3 linked regions of the Sphingobium yanoikuyae genome follow. The protein of the gene in region 1 interacts with the protein of each later gene in a pairwise test. Links are inferred from orthologs where the notes say so. Each region holds a gene or a part of one and is shown on either strand. Other genes may lie near its edges.

What was found.
Region 2: the proteins of rlmB (region 1) and tsaE interact in binary tests that used the Escherichia coli proteins (3 or more experiments, as listed by UniProt). The link is inferred for Sphingobium yanoikuyae from one-to-one orthologs.
Region 3: the proteins of rlmB (region 1) and HH800_RS10265 interact in binary tests that used the Escherichia coli proteins (3 or more experiments, as listed by UniProt). The link is inferred for Sphingobium yanoikuyae from one-to-one orthologs.

Annotation. Positions count from the first base shown.
Region 1 is NZ_CP053021.1:5,190,225-5,197,162, reverse strand. What follows is about bases 1,584-4,439. They hold rlmB (23S rRNA (guanosine(2251)-2'-O)-methyltransferase RlmB), read left to right. Parts: upstream 1,584-2,569; coding sequence 2,570-3,310; downstream 3,311-4,439. Other genes in these bases: HH800_RS25075 (2Fe-2S iron-sulfur cluster-binding protein), read right to left, coding at 4,173-4,439; HH800_RS25080 (hypothetical protein), read left to right, coding at 3,396-4,163; HH800_RS25095 (DMT family transporter), read right to left, coding at 1,975-2,295; bglX (beta-glucosidase BglX), read right to left, coding at 1,584-1,813. Also shown: more of bglX, read right to left, coding at 1-1,583; more of HH800_RS25075, read right to left, coding at 4,440-4,490; HH800_RS25070 (DNA-3-methyladenine glycosylase family protein), read left to right, coding at 4,567-5,196; HH800_RS25065 (YidH family protein), read right to left, coding at 5,236-5,868; HH800_RS25060 (DUF4136 domain-containing protein), read right to left, coding at 5,883-6,419; HH800_RS25055 (hypothetical protein), read left to right, coding at 6,683-6,880. UniProt on the Escherichia coli protein: Specifically methylates the ribose of guanosine 2251 in 23S rRNA.
Region 2 is NZ_CP053021.1:1,969,844-1,976,898, forward strand. Bases 2,138-5,110 are described here. They hold tsaE (tRNA (adenosine(37)-N6)-threonylcarbamoyltransferase complex ATPase subunit type 1 TsaE), read right to left. Parts: upstream 3,860-5,110; coding sequence 3,416-3,859; downstream 2,138-3,415. Other genes in these bases: HH800_RS09840 (nucleotidyltransferase family protein), read right to left, coding at 2,138-2,436; HH800_RS09845 (aminoglycoside phosphotransferase family protein), read right to left, coding at 2,433-3,419; HH800_RS09855 (sensor histidine kinase), read right to left, coding at 3,867-5,110. In the rest of the region: double-strand break repair protein AddB, read right to left, coding at 1-1,736; more of HH800_RS09840, read right to left, coding at 1,729-2,137; more of HH800_RS09855, read right to left, coding at 5,111-6,215; ahcY (adenosylhomocysteinase), read right to left, coding at 6,396-7,055. UniProt on the Escherichia coli protein: Required for the formation of a threonylcarbamoyl group on adenosine at position 37 (t(6)A37) in tRNAs that read codons beginning with adenine.
Region 3 is NZ_CP053021.1:2,072,064-2,079,117, forward strand. What follows is about bases 2,138-5,109. They hold HH800_RS10265 (NAD(P)H-hydrate dehydratase), read right to left. Parts: upstream 4,334-5,109; coding sequence 2,942-4,333; downstream 2,138-2,941. Other genes in these bases: HH800_RS10260 (class I SAM-dependent RNA methyltransferase), read right to left, coding at 2,138-2,945; HH800_RS10270 (hypothetical protein), read right to left, coding at 4,333-4,689; HH800_RS10275 (N-formylglutamate amidohydrolase), read right to left, coding at 4,742-5,109. Outside these bases: HH800_RS10250 (carboxynorspermidine decarboxylase), read left to right, coding at 1-122; HH800_RS10255 (type III PLP-dependent enzyme), read left to right, coding at 383-1,576; more of HH800_RS10260, read right to left, coding at 1,740-2,137; more of HH800_RS10275, read right to left, coding at 5,110-5,458; HH800_RS10280 (4-(cytidine 5'-diphospho)-2-C-methyl-D-erythritol kinase), read right to left, coding at 5,455-6,315; HH800_RS10285 (tetratricopeptide repeat protein), read right to left, coding at 6,333-7,054. UniProt on the Escherichia coli protein: Bifunctional enzyme that catalyzes the epimerization of the S- and R-forms of NAD(P)HX and the dehydration of the S-form of NAD(P)HX at the expense of ADP, which is converted to AMP.

The DNA of each region.
Region 1 (6,938 bases):
CCGTCGGTCGGCCGGTCGACTTGCGATCGTAGAAGAAAGGCTCCTGCCCGCTTTCCCAGGGGAAGCTGACCGGCAGCTTGGCCGAGGGATCGACCTTGCCGAACATTATGTCGGCCAGCGCATGGCCGGTTTCCGACCCCAGGAACCAGGTCGCCAGCAACGCCTGCGCATTGGCGACACCATCATGCAAAGCGAGCGCGCGGCCATGGCGCAGCAGCACGATGACCGGCTTGCCGGTGGCGGCGATCGCATCGGCCAGTGCCTGTTGCGAGGAGGGCAGCTCGATCATCGTGCGCGATTGCGCCTCGCCCGACATCGCCTGGGATTCGCCAACCGCCAGGATCACCACGTCCGCCGCCTTCGCTGCGGCGACGGCACGGGCGATCCCGTCCTTGATCGGGCCGTTGACCGCGCAACCCAGTTCGACCGTCAGCTTTGCGGGATCGGGCATCGCCGCGCGCAGGCCGGTGGCGATGTCGACGCCCTTGTCGGGATCGCCGTAAAAGGCCCAGGGGCCGTAGAGATTGGCCTTGTCCTCGCCGAACGGGCCGATCAGCGCGATCCTTTGCCCGGCAGCGGGATCGAGCGGCAGCACCCCGTCATTCTTGAGCAGCACGACCGATCGGGCCGCCGCCTCGCGCGCCAAAGCATGATGGGCGGGCGTGCCGATGCGCGCCTTTTCAACCTCTTCGTCGAGCGAGCGATAAGGATTGTCGAACAGCCCCATCGCGGTCTTCACATAAAGGATGCGGCGCACCGCGACATCGACCGTCGCCATCGGCACCGCGCCGCTCTTCACCAGATCGGGGATGTGGCGGATATAGAGGCCGCTCTGCATCGACATGTCGACCCCGGCCAGCACCGCGAGGCGGGCGGCGTCGCGCTCATCCTCGGCAAAGCCATGGGCGACCAGTTCCTCGTCGGCGGTGTAATCGGAGAAGACGAAGCCGCGAAACTGCATCTCGCCGCGCAATATGTCGGTCAGCAATTCGCGGTCGGCGGTGGCGGGCACGCCGTTAATCTCGTTGAAGGCGGCCATGGTGGTGAGCGCACCGGCGGCAAAGGCCTTGCCGAAGGGCGGCAAATGGGTTTCGCGCAGCGTCTCGTCACTGATGTCGACGCTGCCATATTCGAGGCCCGCGGCGACCGCGCCATAGGCGGCGAAATGCTTGGGACAGGCGAGCAGCGAATCGTCGCGGCGCAGGTCGCGCCCCTGAAAGCCGCGAATCCGCGCCGCCGACAACAGGCCGGTCAGATAGACATCCTCGCCCGCGCCTTCAACCACCCGGCCCCAGCGCTGGTCGCGCGCGACATCGACCATCGGCGCGAAGGTGAGGTGCAGGCCGGCCGCCGTCGCCTCCACCGCCATGACCCGCGCGGTCTTTTCCACCAGCACCGGATCGAAGCAGGAAGCCTCCCCCAGCGGCACGGGAAAGATGGTCTTGAGGCCGTGAATCACGTCGCCCGCCAGCAGCAGCGGGATGCCCAGGCGGCTGTTCTTGACCGCCATCTCCTGCGCGCGGCGCCCACCGGCAACGCCGATTCCGTTGAACAGGCAGCCGACCCGGCCCTTGCGAATCTCGTCGGCCAGGCGCTTCTCGTCCTGGATGCCGGCCGCCGGGTTGGGCGGGTTGAAGGGACGGAAGCTGTCGGCCAGGCAGGTCATCTGCCCAGCCTTTTCCTCCAGCGTCATCTTCGCGATCAGCGCATCGACGCGGGCGACGTCGGCCTGCGCCAGCGCGCGGCGGGGAATGCCAAGGGCGAGGACACCGCCCAGGGTGCGGATGAGGAGGTCGCGGCGATCAAGAGTCATGCGGGGGAGAGCGTAACCGGGGAAGAATGAACGGGGCTTGTCCGAAGACAAACGGACTTCCGCCGTTTTTGTTGCGCTGCGGCAATAAGCCTGCGGCGCGACGCCCCGATCCCGCGATCAGGCCATGCGCCGAATCATGTTACGCGAATCAGGAGAAGCAATCACGCCTGGGCCGACAATTTGGTGCCGACCACGCCGATCACGATCATCGCCATGAAGCCGATCTGGGCCATGTTGACCCGATCCCCATAGAGAATCATGCCGCCGATGATGACGCCCACGGCGCCCAGGCCCGTCCAGATCGCATAGGCGGTGCCCGCCGGCAGATCGCGCATCGCCAGCGCCAGCAGCCCCATGTTGAGGAAGCTCAGGGCAATGGGCACGACGGAAGCCTGCCAGCTGCCGACGGTGGCGGCCCATTTCAGGCTCAATGCCCAGATGATTTCGGTGAATACGGCGATGCCGAGAATGACCCAGGCCAAGCGGCGTTCCTCTTGCGGTAACGGGCTCGGCTGGAGCGGCGCGCGGACCGGAAACCCGAAAGAGGCGGCGCGCCGATGAGGGCAGTGGTGGACAGGGCTGGATTCGAACCAGCGTACGGAAACCCGGGCAGATTTACAGTCTGCTGCCTTTAACCACTCGGCCACCTGTCCAGTGCCCTACGCGGTGGAAATTTGCTGTCCCGCCGCGCTGGAGGCGGCTCAATGGCGAATGGAGGCTTGCCTGTCAATGGGGTGATGTGAAAAGAGCGAAAACATGAAAAGAGGACATCGTACCGGCAAGCCGAAAGGCGCCTTCCCCCGCTTCTACGGACGCCACGCCATCACGGCTGCGCTCGCCAATCCGAACCGCGTCGTGCGCAAGATATGGGGCACGCGCGAAGCGATCGGCGCGCTCGACCTGCCGCCTGTGCTGCCGATCGTCTATTCCGACGTCGCCGACATGGGCCGCATGGTGCCGTCGGATGCGCCGCATCAGGGCATTGTCGCCGAAGTCGAGCCGCTGGACGATGTCTGGCTGGGCGACGTGCTGGAACAGGGACGGGACGACCAGCGCCCGATCCTGGTGCTCGACCAGGTGACCGATCCGCATAATGTCGGCGCGATCCTGCGTTCGGCCGCCGCCTTCGACGCGCTGTGCATCGTAACCCAGGACCGGCATGCGCCGCCCGAATCGGGCGTGCTGGCCCGCGCCGCGTCGGGCGCGCTGGAAACCGTGCCCTGGGTGCGGGTGGTGAACCTGGCCCGCGCGCTCGAAGAGATTGCCGAAGCCGGTTACTGGCGCATCGGCCTGGACGGCGATTGCGACACCGTGCTGGCCGACGCGATCGGCGAATCGCGCGTCGCGCTGGTGCTGGGCGCCGAGGGTGAAGGGCTGCGCCACAACACCATGGCGCATTGCGACATTATCGCTAAGCTGCCGATCAGCCCGCGCATGGAGAGCCTGAACGTCTCCAATGCGGCAGCGATCGCCCTGTACGCCGCCACCAGCCGGTAAGCGGCCGCCGGGCACCATCTTGCGACGATGTGGGCGGGGCGCCCTGCCCCGCTCGCATCGTCGCGCAGACGAACGGGGGTTCGCCATGGTCCTATTGTCCCGCGCGGCGGGCGCACTGGCGGCGCTGCTGATGCTGCCCGGATGCCTGGTGACCCCCGGCAGCTTCACCTCCACCCTCGACATCCGCGCCGACCGCAGCTTCGCCTTTGCCTATAAGGGCGAGATATTGGCGTCGGACATGGACAAGGCGCTGGGCGGCCTCAACAGCGATGCCGAGGACGATCCGCTGGAAGGCGTCGCCCCGCCCGAGGGCGAGGAGGCCGTGCTGCAGAAGGTGGCGCAGAGCCAGAGCAAGACGCCTACACCGCCCGCCGAGCCCCAGTTCGACAAGACCAGCGGCGACGATACGCAGATGCAGGCGATGGCGAGCGCGCTCACCAAGGAAAAGGGGTTCCGGTCGGTCCAGTATCTGGGCGATCACAAATTCGCGATCGACTATGCGATCAGCGGAAGGCTGGACCATGCCTTCCTCTTCCCCTTCAACATCGACGCGCAGATTGTCCTGCCCTTCGTCGCGGTGGAAATGCGCGGGGCGGACCGGGTGCGGGTGAAGGCACCGGGCTTTGCCAACGGTTTCGACAAGAGCCAGGGGCCGGCCGGCATGGGCGGCGGATCGGGCGACGCCGCCGCCAAGGCGCTGAACGGCACGTTCACGCTGACCACCGATGCGGAGATCGTCAGCCAGAATCAGGAAGATGGCGCCACCACCGTGCCGGAGGGCAAGCGCATCACATGGACCATCACGCCGCTGACCGGCGATGCGCCGGCCGCGACGTTGCGGGTCAGGCCCTGAAATAAGGGATCAGTCTTCCGGCGCGATGGTGACGCGCAGGCCGTCAAGCGCATCGCTCAGTACGACCTGACAGGACAGGCGGCTGGTCTCGTTGCGATGATCGCTGCTGTCGAGCAGGTCATTCTCGTCCTCGCTCATCGCCGGCAGGGCGTCGGCAAAGGCCGGGTCGACATAGACATGGCAGGTCGCGCAGGAGCAGCAGCCGCCGCACAGCGCGAGCAGTTCGTCAAAGCCATGGTCGCGAATGACTTCCATCACCGAGAGACCCTTGTCCCCCTCAACAGTCTGTTCGGCACCATCACGGTTGACCACGATCAGCTTCGGCATCTACCCATTCCTTTTGGACTTATCCCCGCCGCTCTGACCGACAGCGGCGGCGAAATCAAGGGCTGGACGGGCGGACATGGTAAGCACGGCGGAAGAATTGCGCGTCAGCCTGGACTTCATCGCTGCGGCGGAGCCGGCATTCGGCGCGGCGATCGCCAGCGTCGGCTATCCGGTGCCGCGCGTGCGCGAGCCGGGATATGAGACGTTGCTGCGCACCATCGTCGGCCAGCAGGTCAGCGTCGCCTCCGCCGCGGCGGTCTGGCGCAAGCTGGAGGCGGAGCTGGGCGTGGGCTGCACACCCGAAGCGCTGCTGGCGCGCGATTTCGATACGTTGCGCGCCTGTGGCCTGTCGCGGCAGAAGCAGGGCTATGCCCGCAGCCTGGCCGAACTTGTGGTGGACGGCACGCTGGACCTCCACGCCCTGCCCGCCGACGATGAGGCCGCGATCGCGCAACTGGTGCAGATCAAGGGGATCGGCCGCTGGTCGGCGGAAATCTATCTGCTGTTCGCCGAAGGCCGCCCCGACATCTGGCCGGCCGGCGACCTGGCGGTGCAGATCGCGGTCGGGCGGATATTAGGCCTTGGCGAGCGGCCGAGCGAGAAGCTGACCCGCGACCTTGCCGAAGCCTGGCGGCCGCATCGCGGCGCCGCCGCGATCATGGCCTGGCACCATTATAATAAAGGGCAGGACATGCTGCAGAGCTGAGACGCGGCGGGGCACAGGCCCCGCCCGCCTGCCCGCGATTCAGCCCAGCAGGGCGATGTTGAAGACGATGCCCAGCACCGCCGCCAGCGCCAGCGCCAGCAGACACAGCGCAATCACCAGCGTCACCGAGATCGGGAAGCGGCTGTCGGAGTGAATCAGCCCATCCTCCGTCATGATCTTGCGCCGATCCCGCAATTCCGTCGCGAACTGGACATGGCGCACGATGCCGCCGGCCAGCAGCACGATGCCGAACACCAGCAGCGCCACGCCGAAATTGCGCGGCGCGTTGACATTCTGGATGCTGCCCGCGTCCTGCATCTTCTGGAATGCCTGGTTGATGGTGAAGCCGAAGCCGATCAGCGACAGCGCGGTGCGCATTTCCGACATCAGGGTCCGGTCCGCGCTCATCCGGGTCCGCTGGAACGACATGCCGGTCCGGCGCATCGACATTTCGGTGCGATGCCCGGAAAGGTCGGTGCGATATTCGGACAGGTCGGTGCGATGTTCCGACAGGCCCGTGCGATGGCGCGACAGGCCAGTGCGGAAATGCGAATAGGCGGTCGATGCCCCTTCGGGATCGCTCATGTCGACCGACGGAATGGGCGGCACGGGCTCGCCCACATTGCGGGCCGGGCGGATGGGCGCGCCCCTGGTTTCCTGCGATTCGGCCATATGCTCCCCTCCTGTCAGTTCGGCTTGATCGGCGGCGGGAAATTGGCGAGCACGGCGGTCACCGCCTTGTCGATTGTCGCCTGGTCGGGGCTCTTGCGGCTGACCTCCTGCGTGGCCGTGCCGTGCCAGACCGGCTGTTTCGTCCCGGTGTCATAAATGTCGACCGTCAGCGTGCCGTCGGTCACGTTGCGCACATCGACATTGCGATAGCCGCCCCAGCCGGCCCACCCGCCCCAGGGACGATAATAGGTGGCGTAGGGACCGAAATCGGTCACCTCCACCCGATCGCGGGCGCCCAGGGTGAAGCCGATGGCAAATTCGCCGGGTTCAGCCTGGCTATAGCCGCGCGCCGCGAGCGCGCTGTCGATCGACGCCTTCACCCGCTGGAACAGCAATGGGTTCATGCCCTGCGGCACATTGATCGACGCCCAGCTATAGCTGCGATAGCTGGCGAAATTGGCCGCGGGATCGGCATCATAATTGACCCGTGGCGTGGTGGCACAGCCTGCCAGCGCCAGCAGCAGACCCGTGACGAATATGCGCCTGATCATATCGCGACCTCCCTTTGAATATCCCTGGGCATAGCCAAGCGGACGCCGGGCCAGCCATCGGGATTCTCCCCTAGGGAGCGCCCCGGATATCCCTAGCCAATGGCGTGAAGCGACTCACCCGTCCGACCCCCGGAAAATCCGCTATGGCGCGATGCCCGCGAATGCGCGATCATCCCTTATTCCAGCGGTCGGACGGGTGAGTCGCGGCGCCAATCGCGAAACTTTTCCTGCCGATCGCAGCCCAGCAGAGGGAGCTGTGTGCGATGGTAAGAGACTGGCCTGCAATGGTCGCAGCGGGCGCCGGCATTTGTGTGGCACTGGCCACGGCAAGCAGCATTGGCACGCCGCAGGATGCAACCCCCACCGTCAGACTGGCGCCACCGGCCATGCCTTGGCTCGACGATCTGACCGCGGACAAGCCGGCGGCGCGCGCCGGGCAGCAGCTCGCCAGCAACCGCTAGCGCGGCCATCATCCGAGCCGGACGGGCCTGCGTTGAACGGGCTGACGGATTCACGCTC
Region 2 (7,055 bases), 3.2 Mb from region 1 along the record:
CCCTGTGGCGGGCGCACCGACACGCCGCCCAGCATATGGTCGAGCAGCGCCGGCAGCGATCGGATATCGGCCTGGCGCGGCCCTTCGGTCGCGGCGGCCTCCATCTCGGCGAACAGGTCGGCGGCGGCATGGCCCTGATGCCCGGCCCAGAGCGCGTCATTGGTCAGCGCCCCGGCCTGTTCGCGCACGGCCGCCAATTGCCCGGCCAGATCGGGCGCGAGCGCGAAGGCGGCCTCCAGCGGTTCGAGCAGATCGCGCGCCCAGGGCCACCAGGCGCGGGCCTGCGCACGTAGCTCCTTCTGCCGGTCCTCGCCCTCACGCGCTTCCAGCAGCAGGTCGATGCCGCGCAGCCCCGCCTGCGGCCGCGGCCCCCGCAGCAGCAGATCGAGCTGACGCACCCCCTCCAGCCAGGGCAGGCGCATTTCGCCGCGCATCACCAGCGGATGCTTGAGCAGGGTCAGCAGCGCGACCGGCGCAAAACGCTCGGCCGCGGCCTCCGCCATCGCGATCAGCAAGGTGCCGGGCGGCAGGCGAGAGAGCGGCTGACCGGCGGAGTCGTCGGCCTCTATGCCCCAGCGGCGCAGATGCGCGGAGACGCGCACCGCCAGCTGCCGATCCGGCGTCACCAGCGCGGCGGTCCGTTCGGGTGTTTCCAGCGCCTCGCGCAGCGCGATGGCGATGGCCTGCGCTTCCTCGCCCGGCGTCGCCACCTCCAGCGCTTCGACCCCGGCGAGCGAGCGGTCGGCGGTCTTGAGGTCGCGCCAACGACTGGTCAGGCGCGGCGGCAGCATCGCGTTGGAAATATTGCGGCCGCGCACGGCGCGAGCATCATGCTCGCTGCCCCAACGCCACTGGGCGACATCCTCGCGGCTCGCGCTCATCCGGTCGAGCAGGCGCTTGAGCGTATATTGGGGATGGGTCTCATGTCCCGCAGCGCTGCGGCCGGTGACGGGATCGGGCGGGAACGGACCGATCGCGGCCCAGGCGTCCTCGTCCAAATTCTGGTCGAGGTCGGCGAACACCACCTGTCCATTGGGCAGTTCGGCGATCCGCCGCAGCAGCCCGGCGATCGCCGGCGCGGCGGCGCTGATGCCGGCCGCGACAATGAACCCCGGTGGTGGCGCTTCGCTCCAGCGCGCTGCGACCCGGTCGAACAGCCGATTGCGCCGGTCGGCCAGGTCAATGAGGCCCAGCCGCGCTAGTTCTGCCGGCCAGCGGGCGATCAGGATGGAAAAGAGATCGAGCGATTTTTCCCAATGGCTCGAAAGCCCCTCGATCAGGTCGAGCTTCGACAGCGCATCGAGCGGCACCCGCTCCACCTGCATCTGGTCAAGCACAGCGCCGAGCGCCTGCCCCAGTTGCAGCGCCTGGCCAGCATCCGCCGCGCCGCCGGCATCCTGCACCATGCGCGCCAGGATCATCTGTCGTCGCATCGGCGGGATGGCCGCGGGAACGGCATCGCCCTCCCAAAGCGGATCGAGCGCGCCCCCCACTTCCTCGCCCAGTTCCGGATCGCCCAGCGCGACCAGACGGGGCAGCAGCAGGCCGCCCTCGGCCCGGCGGACAAAGGCGTCGCTCACGGCACGGACGGCGCGATTGCTGGGCAACAGGATCATGCCCTGCGCCAGGCGGACGGGATCGCTCCCCTGCTGCGCCAATATGCCGGCGACCAGCGCGTCGGCGAAGGCGCGGTGCGCCGGGATGGTGTACAGCGCCGGCTTGGCCCGGTCACCCATGGGCGATCATCGACTCCACGACGGGAATGGCCTGCGGCGTGCCCACGTCGAACCATAGCCCCTGATGGACCGCGCCATAGAGGCGTCCGGCCTCGATCGCGCGGTTCCAGAAGATGTTCGTCGAAAAGACATCCGCCGGCGGATCAACCAGCAGGCGGGGCGAAAGGATCTGTACGCCGGTGAAGACGAACGGCGCGACATGGGCGGTCTTGCGCCGCGTCAGGCGGCCATTGGCGTCCATATGGAAATCGCCCGGTCCGCTATGGCAATTGGCCCGCGCCAGCGGCACCAGCAGCAGCAGCGCGTCCATCCGTTCGGGATCCCATAGCCGCTGCATCATGCCCAGCGTCTCGGCCGGGCCGTCGATCCAGAGATTGTCGCTATTGGCGCAGATGAACGGCTTGTCGCCGAGCAGTGGCCTGGCGTGGATCAGCCCTCCGCCGGTTTCCAGGAGCTTGGCCCGCTCGTCGGAAATGCGGAAGTCCATGTCCTTGCGCGTTTTGAGATGCGCCTCGACCGTATCGGCGAGATAATGGACGTTGACGACCACGGTCTTGATGCCACCGGCCGCCAGGCGATCGAGCGCATGGTCCATCAGCGCCTTGCCGGCGACCTTCACCAGCGGCTTGGGACGGGTCGCCGTCAGCGGGCGCATCCGCTTGCCGAGTCCTGCTGCCATGAGCATGGCGGTATCGATCATGCCTGGGCAAACTCCGCGAGCGCATGATGGCGCTTGTCGGCAGGGATATTGGCGTCGAACCAGACCTTCACCGGCGCCAGCGCCGGATGGGCGAGATCGCGTTCCAGCAGCCCCCACATGCGCGGCAGGTAGGACAGATAGCGCGGCTTGTGGTCGCGCTTCCAAAGGCGGGTGAAGATGCCGATGATCTTCGCGTTGCGCTGGGCGCCCAGCACCGCATAGGCAGCGTCGAAATCGGCCGGCGGATTGGCGACCGCATGATAATGGGCCAGCATCGCCGCCTCCAGTTCCGGCGACACGTCGCGCCGGGCATCCTGCAGCAGCGACACGAGGTCATAGGCCGGATGGCCGGCCAGCGCGTCCTGGAAATCGAGCAGACCCAGGCCGCGCACTTCGGGCCGGTCGATCAACATGATATTTTCGGCATGATAGTCGCGCAGCACGGTGACGACAGGGCTTGCCGACTGTTCGGCGATCGGCAGCACCGCGTCCCAGGCCGCATGATAGGCTTCGGCATCGACGTCCAGCCCCAGCGCCGGGCAATACCATTCGGTCAGCAGCCCGACCTCGCGCTGATAGACCGCGCGGTCATAGGGCGGGACATCCGCTGCGGGCAGCTTGTGCAGGTCGGCCAGCAGATCGATCGCGCGGCGATAGACCGCCAGTTCGCCCGCCGGATCCTCCTCGACATGCTCCTTCAGGCGCTCGTCACCAAAATCCTCGATCAGGACGAGGCCCTGCGTCAGATCCTGCGCCAGGATTGCCGGCGCGGCAAAGCCCTGACCCAGCAGATGCTGAGCAATCGCGATGAACGGACGCGGATCTTCATGCGGCGGCGGCGCGTCCATCAGCACGGCACGGCGGCCGCCGTCGACCACGCGGAAATAACGACGGAAGGAGGCATCGCCGGCAAGCGGAACGATGGCGGCGCCATCCCAACCCGCCTGCGTGAGGAAAGCGGGGGCGGTTGCGGGGGGGATCATATCTGTGACCATCGGTCCGTCCAAGCGTCGGGCACGCGCGCTGTCAAGCGCCGTGCGCCATCCGGCTCGACCATGATGGTCAGAAACAGGGCGTGCGACCAGAGCCCATCGCCCAGCCTGTCGGGCCATTCGATGACTAGCAGGCTGTCCTGCAGATATTCGTCCAGCGCCAGCTCGGCCGCTTCCTCCGCATCGTCAAGCCGGTAGAGATCGACATGGGCGACCGGCAGGCGGACATCGGGAATGTCATAGGGCTGGACGATCGCGAAGCTGGGGCTGGGCGCCTCCCCCTCCAGACCAAGCCCTTCCAGCAGGCCCCGCGCCAGCGTCGTCTTGCCGGCGCCGAGGCCGCCTTCCAGCGCGATGACGTCACCGATGCGGACATGGCTCGCGAGCCGTCGGCCCAGATCGAGTTGGGCGCCCTCGCCCTCCAGGATCATATCCAGCTCAGCCACGGGGCAGCTCGATCACGACCATCGTTCCCTGACCCGGCTCCGATACCAGTTCGAACGTGCCGCCATGGGCCTGCGCCAACTGCTTGACGAGCGGCAGGCCAATCGTCGCGCGCGCGCCCTTGCGATTCTGCTCGGCACGGCTGATCGCATCGAAGATCGTGGCTTGCCGGGTGGCATCGATACCAGGGCCATTGTCCGACACGACCAGGCGGGCGAGATCGGGGCCGCCATCGCCATGCAGCAACACCCGTGCGCCGGAGCCGCAATAGCGCACCGCATTTTCCAGAAGATGATCGACCGCCTGACCGATCCGGCGCGCATCGCCCTGGATCACCCCCAGCGTATCCTGCAGGGTGACGGAAAGATCGATCCCCTTGGCCTTCGCCTCGGCGTCGATGCGCGCGACGCTGGCGCGCACCAGCGCCGCCAGATCGACCTCGCTGCGTTCAATCGGCAAAGTGCCGGCCTCGCCCTGGGTAAGGTCGAGCACATTGTCGATCAGCATCGACAGGCGCCCGGTGCTCTGCAGGATGCCGTTCACATATTCGACCGCGCTGTCGCTGAGTTCGCCTGCATAGCCCGCGCTCATCATCTCGGCAAAGCCGGCGATGGTCGTCAGCGGGGTGCGCAACTCATAGCTCATGTTGGTGACGAAGGCGGTTTTGACCTTGTCGGCCTGTTCCAGGGCCTCGTTGCGGTCGCGCAGCATCTGTTCGACCCGCCGGCTGTCGGTGACATCCAGCATAGTGAACAGCGCATTGCCATCCGGCAGCGGAATGGCGGCAAATTCGAAGATGCGCCCGTCGGCAAAGCCGACATGGCCGACACGCTGCTTGCGCTCCACCGTTGCCGCGCGGACCAGTTCGCGCACCAGATTGCTCTGCTGCGGCTTGGCAAGCCGGCTCTGCACGGCACGCATCAACTCATCGATACGGGGATGCTTGCCCAACGCCTCTTCGCTGATGTCCCAGATGGTGCGGAAACGGCTGTTCCACAGATGCAGGCGCCCATCCGACGAGAAGACGCCGATCGCCTCGAACAGATTGTCGAAGGTCGCCGTCCGCACCCGCAACAGCGTGTCGCGGGCGCTCGACAATTGCACCTGTTCGGTCCGGTCCTCGAAGATCAGCAACAGGCCACCGTCGGGCAGCGGCTGGGCATAGACGCGCAAATGCGTGCCATCGACCAGCAGCCAGTTTTCCTCCAGCGGATCAGGCGACAGGAACCAGTCCCGCCGTTCCGCGCGCCAGGCCGGGAAGTCACGATTTTCCGGCAGCCGGCGCGCATCGCGCATCTGATCGAGCACGCGCTCGAACAGCGGTGCATCCGTGAGCGCTTCCTGTTTCAGGCCGAACAGGCTGATGAAGGGCTGGTTCCAGAAACGCAGCGCCCGGTCGGGACCGAAGCGCGCAACACCGGCCGACAGCCGATCGAGCAGATCGCGCTGCGCCGCTTCCAGCCGACGATGCTCGACCCGCGCCTGTTCCAGTTCATGCTGGTCCATCGCGAAACCTGCGACCCCGGCCGCGCCCAGCGGCACGTCGACGACGCGCATCGTCCGCCGTTCGCCATCGATCGTTGCCGGAACGATACGGGCAAGCGAATTGCCTTCGTCGAGCGCCTGTGCCGCGGCGTCCTGCGGGCTGAAGCCGTTCACATTCTCGACCAGTTCGGTGCCGTTCATGATCACGTCATGGGCGCCGGCGCCATCGACAGCACGGACATAGGCGCTGTTGACCAGGCTCAGGCGCAGGTCGGGCGTGCGGTGCCACATCGGGAAGGGCGCGGCCTCGACCAGTCCGGCGAGCGCCTCCAGCGCCTCGCGCAATTGCCCGACGGTCGCGCTCAGCGCCTGGATTTCCGCCTGGCTGTCGGTCGCGTCGAAGATCCACAGCACGACGCCGCCATTGGCGGCCAGCGCCGGCCCGGCTGGCGCACCGCGAACCAGCAGCGTGCGCGACGAACCGCTGCCCCGGATCGGCAGCGAAAAACTCTTACCCGCTTTCTGTGCGGCGCCGATCTCGCGCCCCAGTGCAGCGGCATCGGCCGGCTCAAGCCCGCCATCGGGCGCCGTCAGTTCGGACACGAAGGTCGGCACGCGGTCCCGGCCCAGCCATTTGCCCAGCCGGTCGGCGGCCTCCATCCGGCCGTCGGGATGAATGATGACGGGCGCAGCCGGCGCCGACGCGAGCAGCGTCGTCAGCCGATCCAGCTTGCCCTGCGCCTGCATCCCTGCGCGGCGCATGCGCTGACCCGTGATCAGCGCCCATATCGCAGCCCCCAGCCAGCCGGCCATCACCGTGCCCAGCAACAAAGTGGCAAGCGGGCTCATAGACCCCATTGCGCCATTCCCATCCCGTTCGCGACCAGTTGTTTATCGTTCATACAGACCAATGGCCACGGGCCTAACGCAACTTGGCGCCGGCGGAAAGCGCCCAGATATGATGAATGCCCGGCACAGCATGGTCCGGGCATCGGATAAGGTAAAAGGGGGAGGATGGCCCTCCCACTTTTTCAATTTTTAGTAGCGGTAGTGGTCCGGCTTGAACGGGCCTTCGACCGGCACGCCGATATAGTCGGCCTGACGCTGGCTGAGCTGGGTCAGCTTCACGCCCAGCTTTTCCAGGTGCAGCGCGGCGACCTTCTCGTCCAGATGCTTGGGCAGGACATAGACGTCGTTGCCGTAGATCTCGCTCTTGGTCCACAGTTCGATCTGCGCCAGCGTCTGGTTGGTGAAGCTGGCCGACATCACGAAGCTCGGGTGGCCGGTGGCGTTGCCCAGGTTGACCAGGCGGCCCTTCGACAGGACGATGATCTTCTTGCCATCGGGGAACTCGACTTCGTCGACCTGCGGCTTGATCTCGGTCCACTTCATGTTGGCGAGGCCGGCGATTTCGATCTCGCTGTCGAAGTGACCGATGTTCGACACGATCGCCATATTCTTCATGGCGCGCATATGATCGACGGTCAGGACGCCTTCGTTGCCGGTCGCGGTGACGAAGATGTCGGCGCGCGGCGCGGCTTCTTCCATCGTCACGACTTCATAGCCTTCCATCGCGGCCTGCAGGGCGCAGATCGGATCGATTTCGGTCACGAGAACGCGGGCGCCGCCATTGCGCAGCGAGGCAGCAGAACCCTTGCCGACGTCGCCGAAACCGGCAACGCAGGCGACCTTGCCGGC
Region 3 (7,054 bases), 3.1 Mb from region 1 along the record:
TGAAGACCAACACCTTCAACGGCGTGCCCCTGCCCGCCATCTGGCTGTGGAATTCCGCGAGCGATGAACTCCGGGAAATCCGCAGCTTTTCCTATGCGGATTTCAAGGGCCGGCTGTCCTGATTCCATTCCTGTTTCTGCCCGGCCGGGCGTGTGAATTTCCACGTTAATTCCGTGGAAACTATCTTTCGTCCGGCCGAAATATCCTGTCTTTTCAACAGCCCATCCAGCATGACGCACGTTTCATAGCAGGCTGCGCAACAAAATTTTCATATGCGCTTTACAGGGGGGACCCCACCGCATATATCGGCCGCTCGCTGCCCCATGGGACTTCCACCGCAAGGCAGCTTTTTCGCCCTGAACTACACTGGAGGTCCCTTGAGTTGCACAAGCATCATAGCGCGCTGGGGGTAGCGACCGCCCTCACACCGGCAGCACCGGTAACGCTGATCCGTCCCGAAGCCGCAGCTCGGGCCGCCCGTTTCTTCACTGAGAAGTTTCCGGGTCGCTCGCTCTATGCAGTCAAGGCGAATCCGTCTCCTGATCTGATCCGTACGCTTTTCGATTCGGGCATCACGCATTTCGACGTGGCTTCAATTGCCGAAGTGCGTCTCGTTGCCGAAACGCTCGAAGGCAAGGCCAAGCTCTGCTTCATGCACCCGGTCAAGGCCGAGGAAGCAATCGCAGAAGCTTACCATGTCCATGGCGTGCGCACCTTCTCGCTCGACACGATCGACGAGCTGGAAAAGATCATGCGCGCCACCGGTGATGCGACCGATCTGGAGCTGTGCGTGCGCCTGCGCGTTTCGTCCGAACATTCGGAACTCAGCCTAGCGTCGAAGTTCGGCGCGGAGCTGGGCGAGACCCGCGAACTGCTGATGGCAACCCGTCAGGCTGCCGATGCGCTGGGCATCTGCTTCCATGTCGGCAGCCAGGCGATGAGCCCCCAGGCCTATAGCGATGCGATCGAGCGCGTGCGCGCCGCGATCGTCGATGCGGCCGTCACGGTCGACATCATCGATGTCGGCGGCGGCTTCCCGTCCATATATCCGGGCATGGAGCCGGTCGCGCTCGAAAATTATTTCGAGGCGATCCACCGCGGCTTCGAAAGCCTGCCGGTCAGCTACTCGTCGGAACTGTGGTGTGAACCCGGCCGCGCGCTGTCGGCGGAATATAGCTCGATCATCGTGCGCGTCGAACGCCGCCGTGGCCAGGAACTCTACATCAACGACGGCGCTTATGGCGCGCTGTTCGATGCCGCGCATATCGGCTGGCGCTTCCCCGTCGCCCTTCTGCGCGAGGATGAGAGCGAGGAAGAGCTGGAAGGCTTCTCCTTCTATGGCCCGACCTGCGATGACATGGACCATATGGTCGGCCCGTTCATGCTCCCGGCGGACGTGAAGGTCGGCGACTATATCGAGATCGGCATGCTCGGCGCCTATGGCGCGGCAATGCGCACCGGCTTCAACGGCTTCACGTCGGAATCGACGATCGAAGTGTCGGACGAGCCGATGGCCAGCCTCTATGCCGAAACGCTGCCGGCCCGTCGTCGCGCAACTGTCATCAAGCTCGGTTAAGACGGGCACCGCTCCCCTTTAGGAGAGGATGCCCGTCCAACGGCCCGCATAGGCCGAGGATCGAACGAAAGACTATATCCCTCGCTGCCGCCCCCTCGCAGCGAGGGATTTTCTTTGGGGCATTTTACCCCTCCACGACGGTGTGAACTTCGTAGGAAATCGCTCAGGGGCGCCGGAAAATCCCGACCAGTTCGACATGGGTGGACCAGCGGAACTGGCCGACCGGCATGACGCTGTCGAGCACATAGCCACCCGCCACCAGATGCGCGGCGTCGCGGGCGAAGCTGCCCGGATTGCACGAGACATAGGCGATCAGCGGCACGGTCGACTGCGCCAATTGCATCGCCTGCTCACGCGCACCCGCACGGGGCGGATCGATCACCACGGCAGCAAAGCGGTTCAGTTCCTCCAGCGTCAGCGGACGGCGGAACAGGTCGCGATGATCCGCCACCATGCGCCGCTGCGCGCGATGGCCGGCGAGTTTCAGCGACAACACCAGATCGCGCGCACCCTCCGCCGCATAGACCGGCCGATTGGCGCCGATCGCCAGCGCAAAGGTGCCAAGACCGCAGAACAGGTCGGCGACCGCGCCGGTCGCGGGCAACGCATCCTGCACTGCCTTGACCAGCGCCGCCTCGCCATCCGGCGTCGCCTGCAGGAAGGAATAGGGAGGGAAGCCCACCGCTACGCCTCCAAAGCTGACGGTTACCGGCTCCGGCTCCCAGCGCGTCTCCGGGCCATCGCCCTGGTCGATGGTCAGCCGCGCCAGAGAGTGTCCGCAGGCAAAATCACCCAGCGCCTCGTCCGCCGCCAGCCCCTCGACCTTCACGCCTTCCAGCAACAGGTCGACGCCCTGATCGGTCAGCGACATGCGCACATGCGCGGCGCGCTTGTCGGGCAGGCAGGTCAGCAGCATCGTCCGCAGCGGCGCGATCAGCGCGAACAGGCGCGGATCGAGGATCTCGCACATCGTCAGATCGACCAGCACATGGCTACCCTGCTCCGCAAAGCCGATGGTGATCCGCTTGCCCTGCCGCGAGGCGCGCAGCGAGGCGCGGCGACGCGTGCGCGGTGGCGAAACATGGGCCGGCAGCACCGTCTGCGGCACCACGCCCTGCCCGGCCAGCGCACCGGTCACGCGGGCGCTGACGAAATCAGCGAGGCTCGGCTCGTCAATCTGCTGCAGCTCGCAGCCACCGCAGCCGGGAAAATGGACGCAGGGCGCGTCGACATGGTGCGGGCCGGCGATGATGCTGCCGTCGGCAGCGATCCGGTCGCCCGGCGCTACCAGTGCGAAATGCCGCCCATCGGCGGTGACGCCATCGCCCTTGGCGGCGATGCGGAGGATGAGATCATTATCTTGGGTCACAGCCGCGAGCCGATAGCGGCTGGAAGCGCGGCAAGCAAATCATCCGCGACAAACGCCGCCCCGGCCCGGCGCGCAGCCTCCCCATGCAGCCACACCGCCTCGCACGCTGCACGAAACGGATCGCCGGTCACGGCCAGTCGCCCGGCCGCCAGGCCAGCCAGCACATCGCCCGTGCCGGCGGTGGACAGCCAGGTCGAAGCGCTCCGCGCCACGGCTACCCGGCCATCCGGCGCGGCGATCACGCTATCCGCGCCCTTATAGACGACAACCGACCTTGTCATGCGCGCGCCGGCCAGCGCCCGGTCGATCTTGCTGCCCGGCAGATCGCCGAAAAGCCGGACGAATTCGCCCTCATGCGGGGTGAGGACCGATCCGGCCGGGACATGGCTCTCAGCTTTGCCGGACAACAACGTCAGTGCATCGGCGTCCAGCACCAGCGGCCGCCCGCATGCCAGCGCAACATCAAGCCCCGCCTGCGCCCCATCCTCCCGACCCAATCCCGGACCGACCAGCACGGCCGCCAGCCGAGGGTCGGAAAGAGCATCGCTCAGGACAGTGACATCCTCAATCTGCTGATGAACGATGGCGTGCGGCCCAGACTCGCATGGCGAAGCGTCATAGCGCCTCACCATGCCGGCACCGGAATGGGCCGCCGCGGCTGCCGCCAGCGCCGCCGCGCCCGGCATAAGACCGCCGACAACGCCGACCAGACCTCGGCTATATTTATGCGCAGCGGCGACAGGCGCGCGAAGCTGCGGCGGTGCGAGCGCATGCACATCCTGCGGCATGGCGAGGCCGATGTCCGCCCGCACCAACTTTCCCATGAGGCTGGCCGCCGGCTGCAACAGATGCGCGGACTTGAACGCGCCCAATGCGATCGTCACGTCGAACTTCGGCACCGCCGACAATAGCTGGCCGTCATCCGTCCCCACGCCGCTCGGCAGGTCTATCGCATAGCTGTGATTGGCATGCGCCACCAATGCGCCCAAGCGTTCCGCTACCGCCGCATCCAGGCCGCGCGTCAGCCCCGTGCCGAACAGCGCGTCGACCAGTTGTGCCGCCGGCGCGGCATCCGCCAGCGCCTCTACCGGGCCGTCCCATAATGCCCTGGCCCGCTGGGCCGATGCGGTTCGGCTGTCCCCCAGGGAGGCGACCCGCGCCGGCACGCCCAGTTCGCGCAATATACGGGCAATAACAAAACCATCACCGCCGTTGTTTCCAGGACCACAGAGGATCAGCGCGTCCCGTCGATGCCCGGCACGCCAGATGATCTGCGCCGCCGCCGCACCGGCTCGTTCCATCAGTTCATAGGGATGGACGCCAGCATCGAACGCCGCCTGCTCGGCCGCGCTCATGGCTGCTGCCGTCAATATCGGGTCGAGTGCCATCAATTCGGCTTGGCCGCCACAGTAGCGGGCAGCCGATACTGGTCGGCACCGATCGCCACTTCGACCAGTCCCTTGCCGATAATGGTGAGCTTTGCCTCCTCGGCGCCATCGGCCGAAACCAGGCCACGCCCGTCCTGCACGATCCTTAGCCGCCGGAACCCGCCGTCGGGATGACGCAGGGTCAGCAGGCCGCCCTCGCGTTCGACGCCACATTCTCGCGACCAATCGCCCTTGCCGATAGCGCAGTCGATCAAGTTGTCGTCATCGGCGATCGCCCCGCTCCCGCCGCCCTTGCCGTCACATCCCGCCAAGGCCAGCCCCGCCAGCATCAGTGCGCCAGACAATCGCAGCCCCATCAGAACATCCCCTTTCGACATCCTCTATGGCCCGGCGCGCCAGGCCCGACCATCAACTCAGCCGGTTACGGCATTCCAGCACGATCGGCCCGAGCAGATCGGCAAAGCGGCGCTGCCCGGCAGCATCGCCAACCAGATCCTGCCGCATCTCGATCCCCAGATAGGGGATGCCATTGCCTTCCGCATGGCGGTTCATGGTCGCGTTGAGCAATTGCCCCGAATAGGGCAGTTGGTCGCCTACATTCAGCCCCGCCGCCTCCAGCATCGGAATGGCGATCCGCGCCGCCCGATCATCCTGATTATAGAGAATGCCGATGTCCCAGGGCCGCTGCTGCGCCGGATCGCTCGCCAGGCGCGGCGTGAAACTATGCATGGACAGGATGAAGGGTGACGTCATGCCGCCAAGCATGGCCGCCACCTGATGATGATAGGGATGATGGAAGCGGCGCATCCGTTCGGCCAGATCGGCGTCGCGATTACCCGGAATGGCATGGCCGTCACTCATCACCGACAGCAGGCCGGGCGCATCCTCTTCACGATTGAGGTCGATGACCAGGCGGGAGATGCCGGCCAGGATCGCCGAGCAGTTCAGTTGCGCCGCGAGCAACTGGCTGACCTCCGCCACACCTATGTCGATCGCGATATGTTCGCGAAGCAGCGCCGGATCGATGCCCAGGTCGATATCGTCGGGGACATGGGCCGAGGCATGATCGACGATGATCAGCAGGTCGAGATCGCCCTCGCGCACGGTGGTGAAGGCTTCGCTCATGATGTCCTGATCCTCGTTTCCATCACCCACCAATCCGGATGATCGCGGCGCAGGGCCGCCGCGGCCTGCGCCATGGCCTGCCCGTCATCGAACAGCGCAAAACAGGTCGCGCCCGATCCGGACATGCGCACCAGCCGGGGAGCTTGCGCCTGCAACGCCTGCAGCACATCACCGATCACCGGCGCCAACAGCCGGGCCGGCGCCTCCAGATCATTGCGGCCGGAACGCGCAAGCCCGTCAATATCCAGCGCGTCGAGCGGGCCGCGATCGATCCTGTCCCAGCCGGCAAAGACCGATGCCGTCGACACGCCGACCCTCGGATTGACCAGCAGCATCGGCCGGCACGATAGGTCATCCAGCGCCTGCGCCTCCAGCAGTTCGCCACGGCCGCGCACCAACTGCGTGGTACTGGCCAAGCAGGCCGGCACGTCCGAGCCAAGCAACAGGGATAATTGCTGTAATACAGTATCTTCTACCGCGAAGTTCCAGAGACGCGTCAGCAATCGCAGCGTCGCGGCGGCGTCCGCCGAGCCACCACCAATGCCGGATGCAACCGGCAGTCGCTTGTCGAGCCGAATATCGGCGCCGACCGTTACCCCTGTGGCCGCCTGAAGGCGCCGCGCCGCTCGCATGACCAGATTGTCATCGTCGCCGCTCAGGCCCGCGCTGCAAGAGCCTTCCACGGCGAGCGTGATGACGCCGTCGTCGCGCTGCCGGGCATGGAGAATATCCCCATCCTCGGCAAAGACGAACAGGCTTTCCAGCGCATGATAGCCATCCGCGCGGCGCTCGCGCACGTGCAAAGCCAAATTGACTTTTGCGTAAGCAATTTCAGTTAGTTGTCCGGATATATTCACAGGATTTCGATACAATATCAGGGCGCTGCATATTCGGGTTTCAGCCCTTCGCGGGCCTTGGCGTCAAGCCGATTGGCGACATCCCCCTCCGCGAAGACCGCCGCTGCGCGCCAGGCGTAGCGCGCTTCATAGCGGCGACCGGCGGTCCACAATGCGTCGCCCAGATGTTCGTTGATCGTGGCATCACCGGGCGCTCCGGCTGCGGCGCGTTCCAGCACCGGGACTGCGCCCTTGACGTCCCCGGTCACGAACTTGGCCCAGCCAAGCGAGTCCGTGATCGACGCATCCTGCGGCTTGAGCGCGCTCGCCTTTTTCAGCAGGTCGAGCGCCACATCGACATTCTGCCGCCGTTCGATCTGGGCATAGCCAAGATAATTGAGGATGACCGGTTCATTCGGGGCCATGACGGCCGCTTTTTCGAGCACCGCGCGGGCCTCGTCCCACCGCTTGCCCTGTTCCAGCGCGCTGCCTTCGAACAGCAGCAGCGCCCAAGGCAGGCTGTCAGCCGAATAGCCCGCCTGCGCACGATGGAAAGCCGACGCAGCGCCGTCGAAATCTCCCGAATCCGCCAGCAATCGTCCAAGTCTTACAAGGCGTTCCGGCTCGGCATTGGGAGCCGATGCTAGGCTTTGCGCCAGTGCAATCGCACCGTCGCGATCCCCCGAGGCCGCCAGTGCCTCGACCAGTTCCGCCTGGGCGAGCGCGCCATACCAGCCAGTGACTGGCAGCTTGCGCGCTT